DNA from 4 places in the Pseudomonas corrugata genome. Region 1 is predicted to be linked to each of the others. Evidence: predicted binding sites of a transcription regulator. Region 1 holds the regulator's gene; each other region holds the start of a gene.
What was found. The regulator FliA, encoded in region 1, starts transcription of late flagellar genes. The targets are predictions, from matches to a motif close to CTAAAGTTTNNNNNNNNNNNGCCGNTAA.
Positions count from the first base shown of each region.

Region 2: the regulator FliA is predicted to act here: its motif matches at 2,734-2,761, upstream of QZH45_RS24025 (methyl-accepting chemotaxis protein).
Region 3: the regulator FliA is predicted to act here: its motif matches at 2,450-2,477, upstream of motA (flagellar motor stator protein MotA).
Region 4: the regulator FliA is predicted to act here: its motif matches at 2,427-2,454, upstream of QZH45_RS01880 (methyl-accepting chemotaxis protein).

Region 1 is NZ_CP130434.1:2,061,697-2,065,908, forward strand. It holds gene flhF (flagellar biosynthesis protein FlhF) at 1-594, shown strand, start outside; gene fleN (flagellar synthesis regulator FleN) at 710-1,540, shown strand; gene fliA (RNA polymerase sigma factor FliA) at 1,537-2,280, shown strand; gene QZH45_RS09305 (chemotaxis response regulator CheY) at 2,447-2,818, shown strand; gene QZH45_RS09310 (protein phosphatase CheZ) at 2,837-3,625, shown strand; gene QZH45_RS09315 (chemotaxis protein CheA) at 3,650-4,212, shown strand, end outside.
Region 2 is NZ_CP130434.1:5,365,566-5,369,777, reverse strand. It holds gene QZH45_RS24030 (glycosyltransferase family 4 protein) at 1-395, opposite strand, end outside; gene QZH45_RS24025 (methyl-accepting chemotaxis protein) at 698-2,587, opposite strand; gene QZH45_RS24020 (helicase HerA-like domain-containing protein) at 2,776-4,212, shown strand, end outside.
Region 3 is NZ_CP130434.1:817,783-821,994, reverse strand. It holds gene rsgA (small ribosomal subunit biogenesis GTPase RsgA) at 1-340, shown strand, start outside; gene motB (flagellar motor protein MotB) at 486-1,526, opposite strand; gene motA (flagellar motor stator protein MotA) at 1,530-2,381, opposite strand; gene QZH45_RS03540 (HDOD domain-containing protein) at 2,536-4,074, shown strand; gene QZH45_RS03535 (rhodanese-like domain-containing protein) at 4,117-4,212, shown strand, end outside.
Region 4 is NZ_CP130434.1:419,419-423,630, forward strand. It holds gene QZH45_RS01870 (AraC family transcriptional regulator) at 91-1,095, opposite strand; gene QZH45_RS01875 (fatty acid desaturase) at 1,196-2,269, shown strand; gene QZH45_RS01880 (methyl-accepting chemotaxis protein) at 2,563-4,212, shown strand, end outside.

The DNA of each region.
Region 1 (4,212 bases):
TATGTACTCAAGTACGGTGCCCAGAGCATTGCCCTGGTCAGCATGGACAGCTTCCGTATCGGCGCCCAGGAACAGCTCAAGACCCTGGGCCGGATTCTCAACGTGTCGGTGACCCATGTGGATCCGGGTCAATCCCTGGCCCAGGCGCTCGAACCTCTCTTGCGCAAGCGCGTCGTGCTGATCGATACCGCAGGCTTGCAAGCCAGCGATCCGGCTCTGCGCATGCAGCTTGAAAGCCTGGCCGGGCGCGGCATCAAGTCAAAAAATTATCTCGTGTTGGCAACCACCAGCCAGAAACAGGTTCTAACCGCCGCCTACCACAGCTACAAACGCTGCGGATTGGCCGGTTGCATCCTGACCAAGCTGGACGAAACGGCAAGCCTGGGCGAGGTATTGAGCCTGGCGATCGGTCACGATCTGCCGGTGGCGTACCTGACTGATGGACCGCGGATCCCGGATGATTTGCATCTGCCGCGTCGCCACCAACTGGTCAGCCGTGCCGTGAGTGTGCAAATGCAGGACGAACCCAGCGAAGAAGCCATGGCTGATATGTTCGCTGATATCTACCACAGCCCGACCAAGCAGGTTGGCTGAGGTAATCATGAATATTTTTTGTACCTACATCGATGGTCTGCCAGGCAATGTTCCGTATGTGAACGCGCAGCCAGTAATGTGGCCTCCGTCTAAGTAAGACAGGTAAAGAACGAACATGGGCAGCATGCATCCCGTACAGGTGATCGCGGTGACCGGCGGCAAAGGTGGCGTCGGCAAGACTAACGTGTCAGTGAACTTGTCCCTGGCTCTGGCAGAGCTTGGCCGACGGGTCATGCTGCTGGACGCCGACCTGGGCCTGGCGAACGTCGACGTGCTGCTGGGGCTCACTCCCAAACGCACGCTGGCGGACGTCATCGAAGGCCGGTGCGAGCTGCGCGACGTACTGTTGCAGGGGCCGGGCGGGATTCGCATCGTGCCGGCGGCTTCCGGCACCCAGAGCATGGTTCATCTGACCCCGGCCCAGCACGCTGGCCTGATCCAGGCATTCAGCGACATCGGCGACAACCTCGATGTGCTGGTGATTGACACGGCGGCGGGTATCGGTGATTCGGTCGTCAGCTTCGTGCGCGCCGCCCAGGAAGTGCTGCTGGTGGTCTGCGACGAACCCACCTCCATCACCGACGCCTATGCCCTGATCAAGCTATTGAACCGCGACTACGGCATGAACCGCTTCCGCGTCCTGGCCAATATGGCCCAGAGCCCCCAGGAAGGGCGCAACCTGTTTGCCAAGCTGACCAAGGTCACCGATCGCTTCCTGGACGTTGCCCTGCAGTACGTCGGCGCCGTGCCGTACGACGAGAGCGTTCGCAAGGCCGTCCAGAAGCAACGTGCCGTCTATGAAGCTTTTCCCCGTTCCAAATGCGCGCTTGCGTTCAAGGCTATCGCCCAGAAGGTGGATACCTGGCCACTGCCGGCCAATCCGCGCGGGCATCTGGAATTTTTCGTCGAGCGTCTCGTGCAACAAACAGCAGGGCCCGTGTTATGACAGCCAGCGGTTACAACCACCTCTACAAAAAATCGGCACGGGACGCCCAATACGAGTTGATCGAGCGTTACGCGCCCCTGGTCAAGCGCATTGCCTATCACTTGCTGGCGCGGTTGCCGGCCAGTGTCCAGGTCGAAGACCTGATCCAGGCGGGCATGATCGGCTTGCTCGAAGTGGCGAACAAATACGACGCGAGCAAGGGTGCCAGTTTCGAGACATACGCAGGCATTCGCATTCGCGGCGCGATGCTCGACGAAGTCCGCAAGGGCGACTGGGCACCCCGTTCGGTGCACCGCAATACCCGCATGGTCAGTGACGCCATTCGCGCTATTGAAGCGAAAACCGGACGAGACGCTAAAGATCACGAAGTTGCGGCCGAACTCCAGTTGAGTCTCGATGATTATTACGGGATTTTGAACGATACCTTGGGCAGCCGCCTGTTCAGTTTCGACGACCTGTTGCAGGACGGCGATCATGAAGGGCTGCACGAGGATGGCGCGAGTACTCACATGGAGCCTGCGCGTGACCTGGAAGACGAACGTTTCCAGAGCGCGCTGGCCGATGCGATTGCCAATTTGCCGGAGCGTGAGCGACTGGTCTTGGCGCTGTACTACGACGAAGAGCTGAACCTCAAGGAAATCGGTGAAGTCCTGGGGGTCAGCGAATCGCGGGTCAGTCAGTTACACAGCCAGTGCGCCGCCCGTTTGCGGGGGCGTTTGGGGGAGTGGCGAGCGCGCTGACAGTCGGTGCGGGGAGGTTGCGAACAGGGTTTGCGTGGCACGCGTTGCGCAGTCTCGATCCGTTGTGTCCCGCACCGTTGTCGAATGCTGTACCGGATTGATTGAAATGGCGCGTTCAGGTGCTGCACGCGTTTAAGACTGCTTGGAGGTCGAATTGGACAAGAACATGAAAATCCTCATCGTTGATGACTTTTCAACGATGCGGCGGATCATAAAAAACCTGTTGCGTGACCTTGGGTTCACCAACACGGTCGAGGCTGACGATGGCACCACTGCCATCCCGGTTCTCAACAGCGGGAGCATCGACTTTCTGGTGACTGACTGGAACATGCCCGGCATGACCGGTATCGACTTGCTGCGCCATGTGCGCGCTGATGAAAAACTCAAGCACCTGCCGGTGCTGATGGTCACCGCCGAAGCCAAGCGCGAGCAGATCATCGAAGCGGCCCAAGCCGGTGTGAACGGCTATGTGGTCAAACCCTTCACGGCCCAGGCGTTGAAAGAGAAGATCGAAAAAATCTTCGAACGCATCGGTTAACGGCGCCACGGGGGAGCTATGGAGAATAACGAAGCTTCAATGGGCGATTTCGAATCGACCCTGAAAAAACATGCCCGCGAACTGGTCGACAGCCTTGAAAAAGGTCGTTTCGGCGATGCTGTCCAAATGATCCACGAGCTCAATCAGACCCGGGATCGTGGTCTGTACCAGGAAGTCGGCAAGCTCACCCGTGAACTGCACAGCGCGATCGTCAACTTCCAGATCGATCCGAACATGCCCCAGGCCGAGGAGGTCTCGCAGATCACTGACGCGACCGAGCGGCTGTCCTACGTAGTCAAACTGACCGAGGCTGCCGCCAACCGCACCATGGACTTGGTGGAAAGTGCCACGCCTCTGGTCAACGGCCTTGGCGATGAAGCCCAGGCCTTGAGCGTCGACTGGGGCCGTTTCATGCGTCGTGAAGTAGGCGCGGAAGAATTCCGGGAGCTGGCACGTCGGGTCGACGGTTTTCTGACACGCAGCAGCGCCGATAACCGCGCGGTCGCGAGCAACCTCAACGATATTCTGCTGGCTCAGGACTATCAGGACCTGACCGGCCAGGTGATCAAGCGCGTCACCCAATTGGTCACCGAAGTCGAAAGCAATCTGCTCAAACTGGTGTTGATGGCCAGCCAGGTCGACCGCTTTGCGGGCATCGAACACGACCGTGAAGCGATGCTTGCTGAAAAAGATCCACAAAAACATCTCTCTCAGGGTGAAGGTCCGCAAATTCATGCCGATAAAAGAGAAGACGTTATGTCCGGTCAGGACGATGTGGACGATTTGCTGTCCAGCCTTGGATTTTAGCCCTGTTTTAGGAGCACCCCATTAATGAGCTTCGGCGCCGATGAAGAGATCCTTCAGGATTTCCTGGTTGAGGCCGGCGAGATTCTAGAGCAACTGTCCGAGCAATTGGTCGAGCTGGAAAGCCGACCGGATGATGCGGATTTGCTTAATGCAATCTTTCGCGGTTTCCACACTGTAAAAGGAGGCGCCGGCTTCCTTCAGCTCAACGAGCTGGTGGAGTGCTGCCACATTGCCGAGAACGTGTTCGACATCCTGCGCAAGGGTGAGCGTCGCGTGGATTCGGAATTGATGGACGTGGTGCTCGAAGCGCTGGACGCGGTCAACAGCATGTTCAGCGAGGTGCGTGACCGTTCACCGATCACCGCCGCCACCCCTGAGTTACTCGCTGCGCTGTCGCGCCTGGCCGAGCCGCAATCGGCTGACGAAGTCGCTCCGGTCGAGACCGCGGTTGAAGAACCCGTCGCCGAGGAGCCAGTCGCCGAGGAATCGGGCGATATTACCGATAACGAATTTGAACAGTTGCTGGACTCCCTGAGTGCCGTCAAGGCCGAAGCCCAGGCCCAGGCCCAGGCTCCTGTCGCTGCTGC
Region 2 (4,212 bases), 3.2 Mb from region 1:
AACCAATTGCCCATACGATTGCTCACCAGCAAGGGCAGGTCGGAGTGATAGAACCCGATCACGGGTACGTCCAGCTGGCGCCGGGCGTCCAGTGCGGCCCAGGCGGTGAGGTAGGGATCGCCGACTTCTATCAGATCCGGTTGCAGATCGCGCAGGGCGTTGCGCCAGGGTGCGAGGCGAAGTGGGAAGCGGTAGCCCTTGCCGAAGGGCAGAGCAGGGGCAGGCACCTTGTAGATCCCGTCCTGCTCGCTCAAATGCGCGCCGGGAATCAGCAGACTGTGACGGATACCGGGCCGATCCCCCAGACGACGGTGCTTGGCATCCAGATAAGTGCGCACGCCTCCGCTGGCAGGGGCGTAGAACATGGTTATGTCCGCTATATGCACGATGAACATCCCTCCGGTCTGTGTTCTCCTGAGTTGACCTTCCTGAAGAATAGATGTTCGGTTGGGTTGTGGTGGGGTGGAGGCAGTGGAATGTTACTTGCCTGATCGGCCTTCAACGCGGGCAGGCCCGCTCCCACAGGGGATTGGGGCGGGCCGGAGCGTGTGTGTGTCCACGGTAAATCCAGGGTGGGAGCGAGCCTGCTCGCGATGGCGGCTTCGCATCCGGCATCACTTCAAACTGACCCACCGCTTTCGCGAGCAAGCCCGCTCCCTCAGGGGATTGGGGGCGGCCGCAGCAGCCTTTTAGTGCGTTAGATACGGAAACTGCCTACCAACTGTTTGAGCCGCGCCGCCTGCCGCTCAAGATCGGAGCATGCGCGCAAGGTGGATTGCAGGTTTTCCACGCCTTCCTGGTTCAAGGTGTTGATCTCGGTGATGTCCACGTTGATCGACTCCACCACGGCCGTTTGTTCCTCCGTGGCCGTGGCCACCGACTGGTTCATGCCGTCGATTTCACCTATGCGCTGGGTCACGCTGTTCAGCCGTTCTCCGGCCTGGTTGGCGATCTCCACGCTCTCCTGACTGTGACGCTGGCTGTCATTCATGGTCGTGACCGACGCCCTCGCGCCGACCTGCAATTCCTCGATCATGGTCTGCACCTGTTGCGCCGATTCCTGGGTGCGATGGGCCAGGTTGCGCACCTCATCGGCCACTACGGCAAATCCGCGCCCGGCCTCACCTGCCCGGGCTGCTTCGATCGCGGCGTTGAGGGCCAGCAGGTTGGTTTGCTGGGAAATGCTGGTGATCACTTCCAGGATCTGGCCGATGTTCACGGTTTTGCTGTTCAGCGATTCGATGTTGCTGCTTGAGGTACTCAGCAGATCGGACAGCCGGTTCATTGCGGCAATGCTGCGGTCCACCACTTGCTGGCCGTCTTCCGCCAGGCCTCGGGCATCGCTGGCTTGATGGGAGGCCTGGGCCGCATTGCGGGCGATTTCCTGGGCTGCGGCACCCAATTGGTTGATGGCTGCGGCGACGCTGTTGGTTCGGCTGGACTGTTCGTCGGAGTTGACCATCGACGAGTTCGAAGCGCTCACCACGCGCAAGGCGACTTCGTTGACATGCTCGGTGGCGGAAGACACTTCCCGGATCGATCCATGGATCCGCTCTACGAAGCGATTGAATGCGGTGCCCAGGATGCCGAATTCGTCCTGGTTCTGGATCGTCAGGCGTTTGGTCAGGTCGCCCTCGCCGTCGGCGATGTCCTCCATGGCCCGGGTCATGACATGCAATGGCTGGATCAGGAGACGAATCAGCATGCTCAGCAGCGCGATGATGAAGACCACGGCAATGACGGTGGCGATCACCGCCGAGGTTCGGAAATTGCTGAGCATCGAGTAGGCCTGATCCTTGTCGACCGACACACCAACGTACCAATTCACCGAGGGCAAGCCCTTGATCGGGGTAAAGGTGACGATGCGCGTATGGCCGTCGACCTCGACTTCGCTGATCTGGTCGCTGATCTTCGGCGTGTTGTGTGGATAGGCATCGTTCAGGGTCTTCATGACCAGGGCTTTGTCGGGGTGTACCAGGATCTTGCCGTCGGCGCTGACCAGGTAGGCGTAGCCCATGCCGTCGAAATCCACGGTCTTGAGGTTATCGATGATGGTTTGCAGGCTAAGGTCGCCACCTACCACGCCGACACTTTGCCCATTGTTTCTGGATGCGCTGGCGATGGATATGATCAGTCCGCCGCTGGCGGCATCGATGTAGGGTTCGGTCAGGGTAGCGGTGCCGCTGCTTTCGGCGCCTTTGTACCAGGGACGTACCCGGGGATCGAAGCCATCGGGCATCTTCGCGTCGGGGCGTATGATGAAGCTGCCCTTGGCATCGCCCAGGTAGGATGCCATGAAGGTGGAGGTCAGAGCTTTCTGTTCCAGCAGACGGGTGACGCTGGCCTGATCTGGAGTGGCGGCGATGTTCTGGGCCAGGTTTTCGATCAGCAGAATACGGCCGCTCAGCCAGGTCTGAATGTTGCTCGCCGTGACGTCGCTCATTTCATGCAGGTAGCTGTCCAGGTCGTCGCGAATGGCGTTGCGTTGCAGGTAATCGTTGTAGGCGGTGAATGAAGCGAAGGCTGCTATGACAATCAGAGCGGCGGCAATCAGGATTTTGTGGCTGAAACGCAGGTTTTTGTTCATGGTTCGGGGTTCCGCGGAGTCTTATAGCTCTGGGCGTGCTTTTATATGAAAAGTTCGAAAAAAGGCGCCGTATTGAAAGTTCTGATATTTCCTTCCCTCCCTGGGGAATTATCCGACCGTGTTTTCAGTGAAGTCTGTTGCTTTTTATATCGGCCATACTCGATCAAAAATTAATCACAGGTGACCACATGCCTGACTCTCTGCAACTCGTTATCGGGGCCGACCTCGCCGGCCAGCCCATTGAGCAGGCCATGCGCCTGGCGAACCGTCATGGCCTGATAGCAGGCGCCACGGGAACCGGCAAGACCGTCACTCTGCAGCGCCTGGCCGAAGCCTTCAGCGATGCCGGCGTGGCGGTGTTCGCGGCGGACATCAAGGGCGACCTGTGTGGACTCGGCGCCGCCGGAAACCCCCAGGGCAAAGTCGCCGAGCGTATTGCCGGCATGCCTTGGCTCAAGCATGAGCCTCGGGCCTATCCGGTGACCCTGTGGGACGTTCACGGCCAGTCCGGTCATCCGTTGCGCACCACCCTGAGCGAGATGGGGCCGTTGCTGCTCGGCAGCCTGCTGGAGCTGACTGACAGCCAGCAGGCGGCGCTATACGCCGCGTTCAAGGTGGCGGATCGGGAAGGCCTGCTATTGCTGGATCTCAAGGATCTGAAGGCCCTGCTCAACCACCTCAAGGACAACCCGGCGCTATTGGGGGACGATGCGGCCCTGATGACCACCGGTTCCAGCCAGGCGCTGTTGCGGCGCTTGTCCACCCTGGAACAGCAGGGGGGCGATGCTTTGTTCGGCGAACCGGCCTTGCAGCTCGAAGACATCCTGCAGCCGGACAGCGACGGTCGCGGCCGCATTCACTTGCTGGACGCCAGTCGTCTGGTCCACGAATCGCCCAAGGTCTACGCGACGTTCCTGCTGTGGCTGCTGGCCGAGCTGTTCGAGCAATTGCCCGAACGTGGTGATGCGGACAAACCGTTGCTGGCGCTGTTCTTCGATGAGGCGCATCTGCTGTTCGCCGGTACGCCGAAGGCGTTGCAGGAGCGGTTGGAGCAAGTGGTGCGCCTGATCCGCTCCAAAGGCGTCGGGGTCTACTTTGTCACGCAATCGCCGGGCGACTTGCCAGACGACGTCCTGGCACAGTTGGGATTGCGCATCCAGCATGGCCTGCGGGCCTTTACCACCAAGGAGCAGAAGTCCCTGCGGGCGGTGGCGGACGGCTTCCGTCCGAACCCGCAGTTCGATGCCTTGACGGTGCTTACCGAGCTGGGCATCGGCGAGGCCCTGGTGGGCACCTTGCAGGAAAAAGGTACGCCGGAGATGGTCCGGCGCGTGTTGGTGGCGCCACCGCAATCGCGTATCGGGCCGCTGACCGAGGCCGAGCGCGCCGGATTGATCGCCCGTTCGCCGTTGCAGGGGCGCTACGATAAACCCATAGATCGCGAATCGGCCTATGAAGTGCTGATGGGACGCAAGGGCCTGGAGCCGCAGACCGAGGTGGTGTCAGGCAAACCGGCGGCCGGGGAGCCGAGCTTTACCGAAAAGGCCGGGGAGTCTCTCGGCACGGCGGCGGGCCAGGCATTGAAATCGGCGATGCGCCAGGCGGCCAATCAATTGGGGCGGCAG
Region 3 (4,212 bases), 1.2 Mb from region 1:
GCCGGAGGTCGAAACCCGCGTCGGGCCGCTGTCCGAGCTGTCCGGCCAGGGCACCCATACCACCACTACCGCGCGGTTGTTCCACTTTCCGGGCGGCGGTGAGTTGATCGACTCGCCAGGCATCCGTGAGTTCGGCCTGGGCCATGTCAGCCGGGCCGATGTGGAGGCCGGGTTCATCGAGTTCAACGACCTGATCGGCACTTGCCGCTTCCGCGACTGCAAGCATGATCGCGAACCCGGCTGCGCCTTGCTCAAGGCACTGGAAGACGGCCGCGTGCAGCAACAACGGATGAACAGCTATCGTTCGATCATCGCCAGCTTGCCGGAAAGCGGTTATTGATCTGAAGGTGAGCCGGGCGCAGTTGTGGCGAGGGAGCTTGCTCCCGTCTGTGGGAGCAAGGCTTGCCCGCGATGAACGTTGACTCGGTCTTGCAGTTGAATCGTGTCACCTGCATCGCGAGCAAGCTTTGCTCCCACGAGCCCAATCACTGCGCAGGTGTTCCCGCCGGTTTCGGTGCGGCGTCGTCGAACAGGTTCAGGCGCTCGCGCAACTCGTGGGCCGGCACCGGTTGCTGATCGGCCGGCAAGGCGTTCGGATCAGCCGCAGCACCAGGCGTCGCCGCTGGTGCTTCGCCCGGGGAACCCTGGCCCTGGGCCGGGTCCGGTGCCGGATCGTCAGTCTGCGAGCCTTCGATGGCCTTCTGCGCCTTCTTGGTCAACACCACGATATCGATACGCCGGTTGACCGGATTGAACGGGTCCTTGCGGTCGAACAATGCCGAAGAGGCATACCCGACCACCCGTGCCACCTGCTCATCCGGATAGCTGCCGGCCACCAGGGCACGACGTGCCGCGTTGGCACGGTTGGCGGAGAGCTCCCAGTTACCGAAGTCACCCTTGCCGATGTACGGCTTGGCGTCGGTATGACCGCTGATACTGATCTTGTTCGGCACCGCCTTGATGGTGTCGGCCATGGCCAGCAGGATGTCTTCGAAATAAGGCTTCAACCGGGCGCTGCCGGAATCGAACATCGGCCGGTTCTCGGCATCCGTGATCTGGATGCGCAAGCCGTTCGGCGTGATCTCGAACAGGATCTGATCCTTGAATTTCTGCAGTTGCGGGTTCTCGTCGACCTTGTTCTGCAACTCCTGCAGGAGCAACTCCAGGCGTTCGCGCTCGACCTGCTCGGCCATGCCTTCGACCTGCTCGGAATCCACCGTTACCTTGTCGGGCTGCGGCTGGGATTTGACCTCGGGATTGAGGGTAGTCTCGGGTGCCAGGGTCGGCGAGCCGCCCAGGTCGATGATGTAGGGCGTACCGCTTTCGGAGAAGCCGACCGGGTCCTTGAAGTAACCGGCGATGGCGATCTTCTGTTCCGGGGTCGCGGTGGACAGCAGCCACAGCACCAGGAAGAACGCCATCATCGCCGTCGCAAAGTCGGCGAAGGCGATTTTCCAGGCGCCCCCATGATGCCCGCCGGCGATGCGCTTGACGCGCTTGATGATGATCGGCTGGTTGTTCTCCATGGCTTAGCGACCGCGAACCGCTTGTTCCAGCTCGGCAAAGCTCGGACGATGCGCCGGGTACAGAACCTTGCGGCCGAACTCCACCGCCAGCGAAGGCGGCATGCCCGAGGCCGAGGCCACCAGGGAGGCCTTGATGGCCTCGTAGGTATTGAGCTCTTCCTTGGCATCATGGGCCAGGGAGTGGGCCAGCGGACCGAAGAAACCATACGCGGCCAGAATACCGAAGAAGGTACCGACCAGGGCCGCCCCCACGTGCAGGCCGATGGACTTCTGGTCGCCATCGCCCAGGGAAGCCATGGTCACCACGATACCCAGTACCGCCGCGACAATACCGAAGCCGGGCATGGCGTCGGCGATGCCGGTCACGGCGTGGGACGGATGCTCCAGGTCCTCCTTGAGGCTGTACAACTCCATGTCGAACAGGCCTTCGAGTTCATGGGGGGCCATGTTGCCGGACGACATGATGCGCAGGTAATCACAGATGAACGCCGTCATGCGGGCGTCCTTGAGCACTGCTGGATACTTGGCGAAGATCGGGCTGGCGGCGGCGTCTTCGATATCGCCCTCGATCGCCATCATGCCTTCGCGGCGGCTCTTGTTGAGGATCTCGTAGATCAGCCCCAGCACCTCGAGATAGAAAGTGTGACTGAAGCGCGAACTGAACATGCCCAAGGACTTCTTGAGCACATGCATCGTCATGTAGCCGGGGTTGGCCTGCAGGAATGCGCCAAGGGCCGCGCCACCGATGATCATCACCTCGAAGGGTTGGATCAGGGCGGCAATCTTGCCATGGGAGAGCACGTATCCGCCGAGTACGCTCGCGAACACGACAATGATGCCGATAATTTTAGCCATAGATTGAAAGTACTTATTTAAGTCGGGTTCAAGGTCATATTCGGAAGCTGGAAAATCTCTTCTTCTACTTATCGGCAAAACTGCGCCAGACTATAGCCAGTTCAGGCGAAAAGCCAATTTGCCACGTTGCAGCATGCGATGATCACGTCCAGCCATGGCTAACGAAACGAAGGTTCCAACCCCACGACCGACCACGCTCGAAGGCTGGGTGAAACTGCTCGAGGGCGTGCATTTGCCGGTGCCCCAGGCCAGTCATGACCGGGTCTGCAGGGCCATTGCCGACAGTCGCCGCTCGTTGCGCGACATCGCCGAGCTCATGCAGGACAGCCCTGCCCTGGCCCTGAGCGTTATCCGCGAAGCCAACCATCATACCCATGGCAGCCTCACTGAACCGGCGGAAAACCTCGAAGTGGCCATCAACCGCCTCGGCCTCACGCGTACCGAGGAGCTGCTCGCCCGTCTGCCCTCGCTGCCGGAGCAGGAGATCCCCGTCACCCTGCGCCAGTTGCAGTTGATCAGCCAGCACGCCACGCAACAGGCCAATGGCTTTTTTGCCAGCCGCCTGGCACGGCTGTGGCAGGACATCCACTGGGGCAGCCTGTTGTTCCTGTCACCGCTCTGGCCCCTGGCCCTGACTCACCCGCGATTGCTGGGGGAATGGGAGATGCGGGTGATCCATAGAGGTCAGTCGGCCAGCAAGGTGGAGCGCGAACTGTTCGGTGTCGGCCTGCTGGAGATCTGTCTCGCGGTGGTGGAAGCCTGGCGCTTGCCGAATTGGGTGGCGCAAGGCTATCGCCTGCTGCTCAATGAGCGCCGTGAGCTGGTGAAGGTGTTGCGCATCGCCCGGGACAGCGAACACCCGCTGCGCCAGCAAAACCGCCTGGACGATGACCCGACCCTGCGACGCTGGCTCAACCAGCCGGCCAATACCGTGCTGCTGGCTAATGGCCTGGCACTGTCGGCGCATCAGGCGTGGGATTGCCCCCACAGCATCCGCTGGCAATACCTTACCAGCCTGTACCTGCAGATGCCCATGGATGAGCTTCAGCAACAGTTGCACCAACAGGCCGCCAGCAGTGCCCGTCACCACGCCATGCCGGACCTCTGGCATCCGGCCGTGGCGCTGATCTGGCCACCGGGCAGCCGTCGCGTCCAGGCCGCAAGGTCCTCCGTCGCCGAACCCAGCACCGAAGACCTGGCCCTGTGGCGCAAACGATGCGCCGCGCTGCTGGTGGAGCCAAGCCCCTTCAGCAACGCCATGCACTTGACCACTTCGGCACGGGATGCGCTGGTGGCGTGCGGCATGCGCCGGGTGATGATCCTGATGGCCGACCGCAGCCAGACCAGCGTGCGCGTGCACCAGATCGCCGGCCTGCCCCCTGAGGCCGCGGCCATGAGTTTCTCCATCAGCCAGAGCAAGGTGTTGCAGCGGTTGCTGGCGCAGCAGGCACAGGTTCGCCTGAACCCGGAAAACAATGCACAGTTCTCGGCACTGCTGCCACCGGGACTGCGCGCACTGTTCAAGGGCGAGCACATGCTGTTGCGCTCCCTGACCTGCAATGGCCGGGTGATCATGCTGGTGGCCGTGGACCAGGGCGGCGGCCCCTTCGTGGATGTGACGGTGCAAGCCTTCGGCAGGACCGTGCAGTGCATCGAACGGGCGCTTCATACCTTTACCAACCGTGGCCGCTGAACTTGGTACAATCCCTTCCTTTTGCGTCCCTGGAGGCGTGACATGCCTGACTTCTCTGGCTTGCCGCTGGTGATCGAGCCCAGCGATCTGCTCCCGCGTCTCGACGCCCGCGAGCTGATTCTGGTGGACCTGACCAGC
Region 4 (4,212 bases), 1.6 Mb from region 1:
GCTTTCGCGAGCAGGCTCGCTCCCACATTGAGTCTGTATTGGCCGTGCATCTCTGTGGGAGCGAGCCTGCTCGCGATGAGGCCAGCCCTGCTAGCGCAACCCCTCCCGAAACTGCCCGGGCGTCATTCCAGTCCAGCGCTTGAACGCGCGGCTGAAGCTGCTGGCATCGGCAAACCCCAGCAGGTAGCCGACTTCGCTCAACGAGCATTGGGGATCGCGCAGGTGCAGCAGTGCCAGGTTTTCCCGGCACTCGTTGAGCAGCGCGTCGAAGCGGCAGCCTTCATCAGCCAGGTGTCGTTGCAGGCTGCGCAGGCTCAGGTGCATGGCTTGGGCGATGCGTTCGGCGCTGGGTTCGCCTTCGGGTAATTGGGCCTCGATGGCTGCGCGCACCTTGCGCTCCCAGGTCAGTGGCTGGAGGTGGGCGAGGGTGCGCTTGAGCACCGCTTCGTTGTGTTCGGCCAGCTCCGGGTTGGCATCGTCCAGGTGGCTGTCGAAATCGGCAAGGCTGAACTCCAGATAATCGTGTTCGGCGGCGAAATGCACCGGCGAGCGGAACACCTTATGCCACGGTGCAGGGTCTGCCGGTTCAGGGCGCCGCAGGTAAACCGCCAATGGTGCGTAGTCGCGACCCAGGCGATTGCGACAGGTGCGCACGTAAATCGCAGCGAACGCGTCGATGGCTTCGAAAGCCGGCATAGGGCGGCCCTGGGGCACATCAAGGGTGAAACGGTAGCGGTCCTCGCAACGGGTCAGTTGCAGCGTCAGCGCGTCGCTGACCACCGGGTGATAGCGCACGATGCGCTCGAATACTTCGCGCAGACTGCCGCTGGCCACCAGGGCGTAACCCAATGCGTGAAATGTCGTGGGACTTACGAAGCGTGACACCCGCAGGCCGATTGCCGGATCGCCGCTGGCTTGCACCGCCAATGCCCATAGACGGGTGGTGGCTGAAAGCGGGTAGCGGGCGTTCGGATCGTCCATCAACTGTGGGTCGAGCCCGGCCTCAAGGCACAAGGCGTGGCCATCCAGGCCCAGCGCATCGAGCTGTTTGCGCAGGGCGCGGGTCCAGCTGGCGAGGGTGGTAGGTTCAGTCATGGCGATTGGCGCTTGCGGTCAACAGGTTGGCGTCTGCGGCTACCACCCTGCGCAGCAACGCTGGTCAGGATGAGCACATCTCTAACAGAGGATTTAAGCCATGCATGGCCGTAGCGCAAGTCCCGAGCGATTGAATGCACAACAACGATCCGCCCATATTCGCCAAGTGGTATTGGCCCATGGCGAAGAATTGCGCAGACGCTACCCGATTCTGCTCCATCAGGATGCCTTGGGTGCGGGCATTCTGACGTTCGCCCTGGCGGGGATGATCGGATCGGCGCTGCTCTACATCAATGGCCACCTGGTCGGCTGGGCGTGCCTGCTGCTCAACGCCTTTTTTGCCTCGCTGACCCACGAATTGGAGCATGACCTGATCCACAGCATGTATTTTCGCAAGCAGCGCCTGCCCCACAACGTGATGATGGGGCTGGTGTGGCTGGCGCGGCCGAGCACCATCAACCCGTGGATCCGCCGTCATCTGCACCTCAATCATCACAAGATGTCCGGCACCGAGGCCGACCTGGAAGAACGGGCCATCACCAACGGCGAACCCTGGGGGCTGGCACGGTTGCTGATGGTTGGCGATAACGTGATGTCGGCCTTCATCCGCTTGTTGCGCGCCAGGACCTGGGCGCACAGGCGCAGCATCCTCAAACGCACGCTGAAAGTGTATTTCCCGCTGGCGTTGCTGCACTGGGGGGCCTGGTACGTGTTTCTCGGGTTCCACGGGGCCAATGGCGTCGCCGGCCTGTTTGGCACGTCGATTGACTGGTCGGCGAACACCTTGGCGATGATGCACGTGATCGACATCGCGGCAGTGGTGATTATCGGCCCAAACGTGTTGCGCACCTTCTGCCTGCACTTCATCAGTTCCAACATGCATTACTACGGCGACGTCGAACCGGGCAATGTCATCCAGCAAACCCAGGTGCTCAACCCGTGGTGGCTGTGGCCGTTGCAGGCATTCTGCTTCAACTTCGGCAGCAGTCACGGGATTCATCATTTTGCGGTGAAGGAGCCGTTCTACATCCGTCAACTGACGGTGCCGGTGGCTCACAAGGTGATGCGCAAGATGGGTGTGCGGTTCAATGACTTCGGCACCTTTGGCCGGGCGAACCGGTTTGTAGGCGAGGATAAACCGAGGCAGGAAGCGGTGAGTGCTGTTCAGGGTTGAGGTGGCTTTTTTCACACGTCGTCGATAGACCCATAGTCCGTGGCGAGGGAGCAATTCCCTTTGCCACTGAGGTCGCGCCTGTTGGCCATGCAGCAGCCCTGGCGGGCGGGTGCATAACGACTACGCTCATCCTCTCGTCGGGCCACGCCAAAAAAGCCTAATTTTTTCCCGGGGCTTGCCGACAGACTGATATGCGTGCACCAAAGTGGAGCAGACCACAAGTCCTGCCCGCGCTGTCATGTGAACGTTGCAACCGGAATGCACCCCCACTCCCTGCATAAGAAGCCTCTTCGATGAATTTGAAATTCAGCCATAAAATCCTTCTAGCCGCCTCTGGTGTGGTAGTTCTGGCTTTTGCCCTGTTCACCCTCTACAACGACTATCTGCAGCGAAACACCATCGGCCGCAGCCTTGAGTCCTCCATCGAACAATCCGGTGACCTGACGGCCAGCAGCGTCCAGAACTGGATGAGCGGTCGCATCCTGGTGCTGGAAAACCTGGCGCAGAACATCGCACACCAGGGGGCTACCGCCGATCTGGCGGGGCTGGTCGACCAGCCGGCGCTGACATCGAATTTCCAGTTCACCTACGTGGGCCAGGCCAACGGTGTCTTCACCCAGCGCCCCGACGCAAAAATGCCCGACGGCTACGACCCGCGTCAGCGCCCTTGGTACAAACAGGCGGTGACCGCCGATAAAACCATGCTGACCCCGCCCTATTCGGCTGCCGTTGGCGGGCTGGTGGTGACTATTGCCCTGCCGGTGAAAAAAAGCGGTGAGTTGCTGGGTGTGGTGGGCGGTGACCTGAGCCTGGATACCTTGGTGAAAATCATCAATTCGGTGGACTTCGGTGGCATCGGCCATGCTTTCCTGGTCAGCGGTGACGGTCAGGTGATCGTCAGCCCGGACAAGGACCAGGTGATGAAGAACCTCAAGGATATTTATCCCGATACGCCTGTGCGCATTGGCAAAGGTATCCAGGACGTCGAGCTGAACGGGCAGGATCGTATTCTCTCGTTCACACCGGTTACCGGCCTGCCGGGCGCCGAGTGGTACATCGGTTTGTCGATCGACAAGAACAAGGCCTATGCGCCGCTGAGCCAGTTCCGCACTTCGGCGCTGATTGCGATGTTTGTCGCGGTCGCGGCCATCGCGTTGCTGCTGAGCCTGTTGATTCAGGTGTTGATGCGTCCGCTGACCACCATGGGGCGTGCCATGCAGGACATTGCCCAGGGCGAAGGCGACCTGACCCGACGTCTGGCCGTGCAGGGCAAAGATGAGTTCGCGGTGTTGGGCGGCTCGTTCAACCAGTTCGTGGAGCGGATCCACGCCTCGATCTCCGAAGTGTCTTCCGCCACCCGACATGTGCATGACTTGTCGCAGCGCGTGATGACGTCGTCAAACGCTTCACTCGTCGGCTCGGATGAACAGAGCGCCCGCACCAACAGCGTGGCGGCGGCCATCAACCAGTTGGGCGCCGCGACCCAGGAAATCGCCCGCAATGCCGCGGACGCATCGCAACAGGCCAGTGGTGCCAGCGAGCAGGCCGATGACGGTCGTCAGGTGGTGGAAAAAACCATTCAGGCCATGACCGAGCTGTCGCAGAAAATCAGCCTTTCTTGCACCCAGATCGAAACCCTGAACGCCAGCACCGATAACATCGGGCACATTCTGGATGTGATCAAAGGTATTTCCCAGCAAACCAACCTGCTGGCCCTGAACGCCGCCATCGAAGCCGCTCGTGCCGGTGAAGCCGGACGTGGTTTTGCGGTGGTGGCCGATGAAGTGCGCAACCTGGCGCACCGCACCCAGGAGTCGGCGGAAGAAATCCATAAGATGATCACTTCGCTTCAGGTCGGCTCCCGTGAAGCGGTAACCACGATGAACGCCAGTCAGGCGTCCAGCGAAGAAAGCGTGGAAGTTGCCAACCAGGCCGGTCTGCGG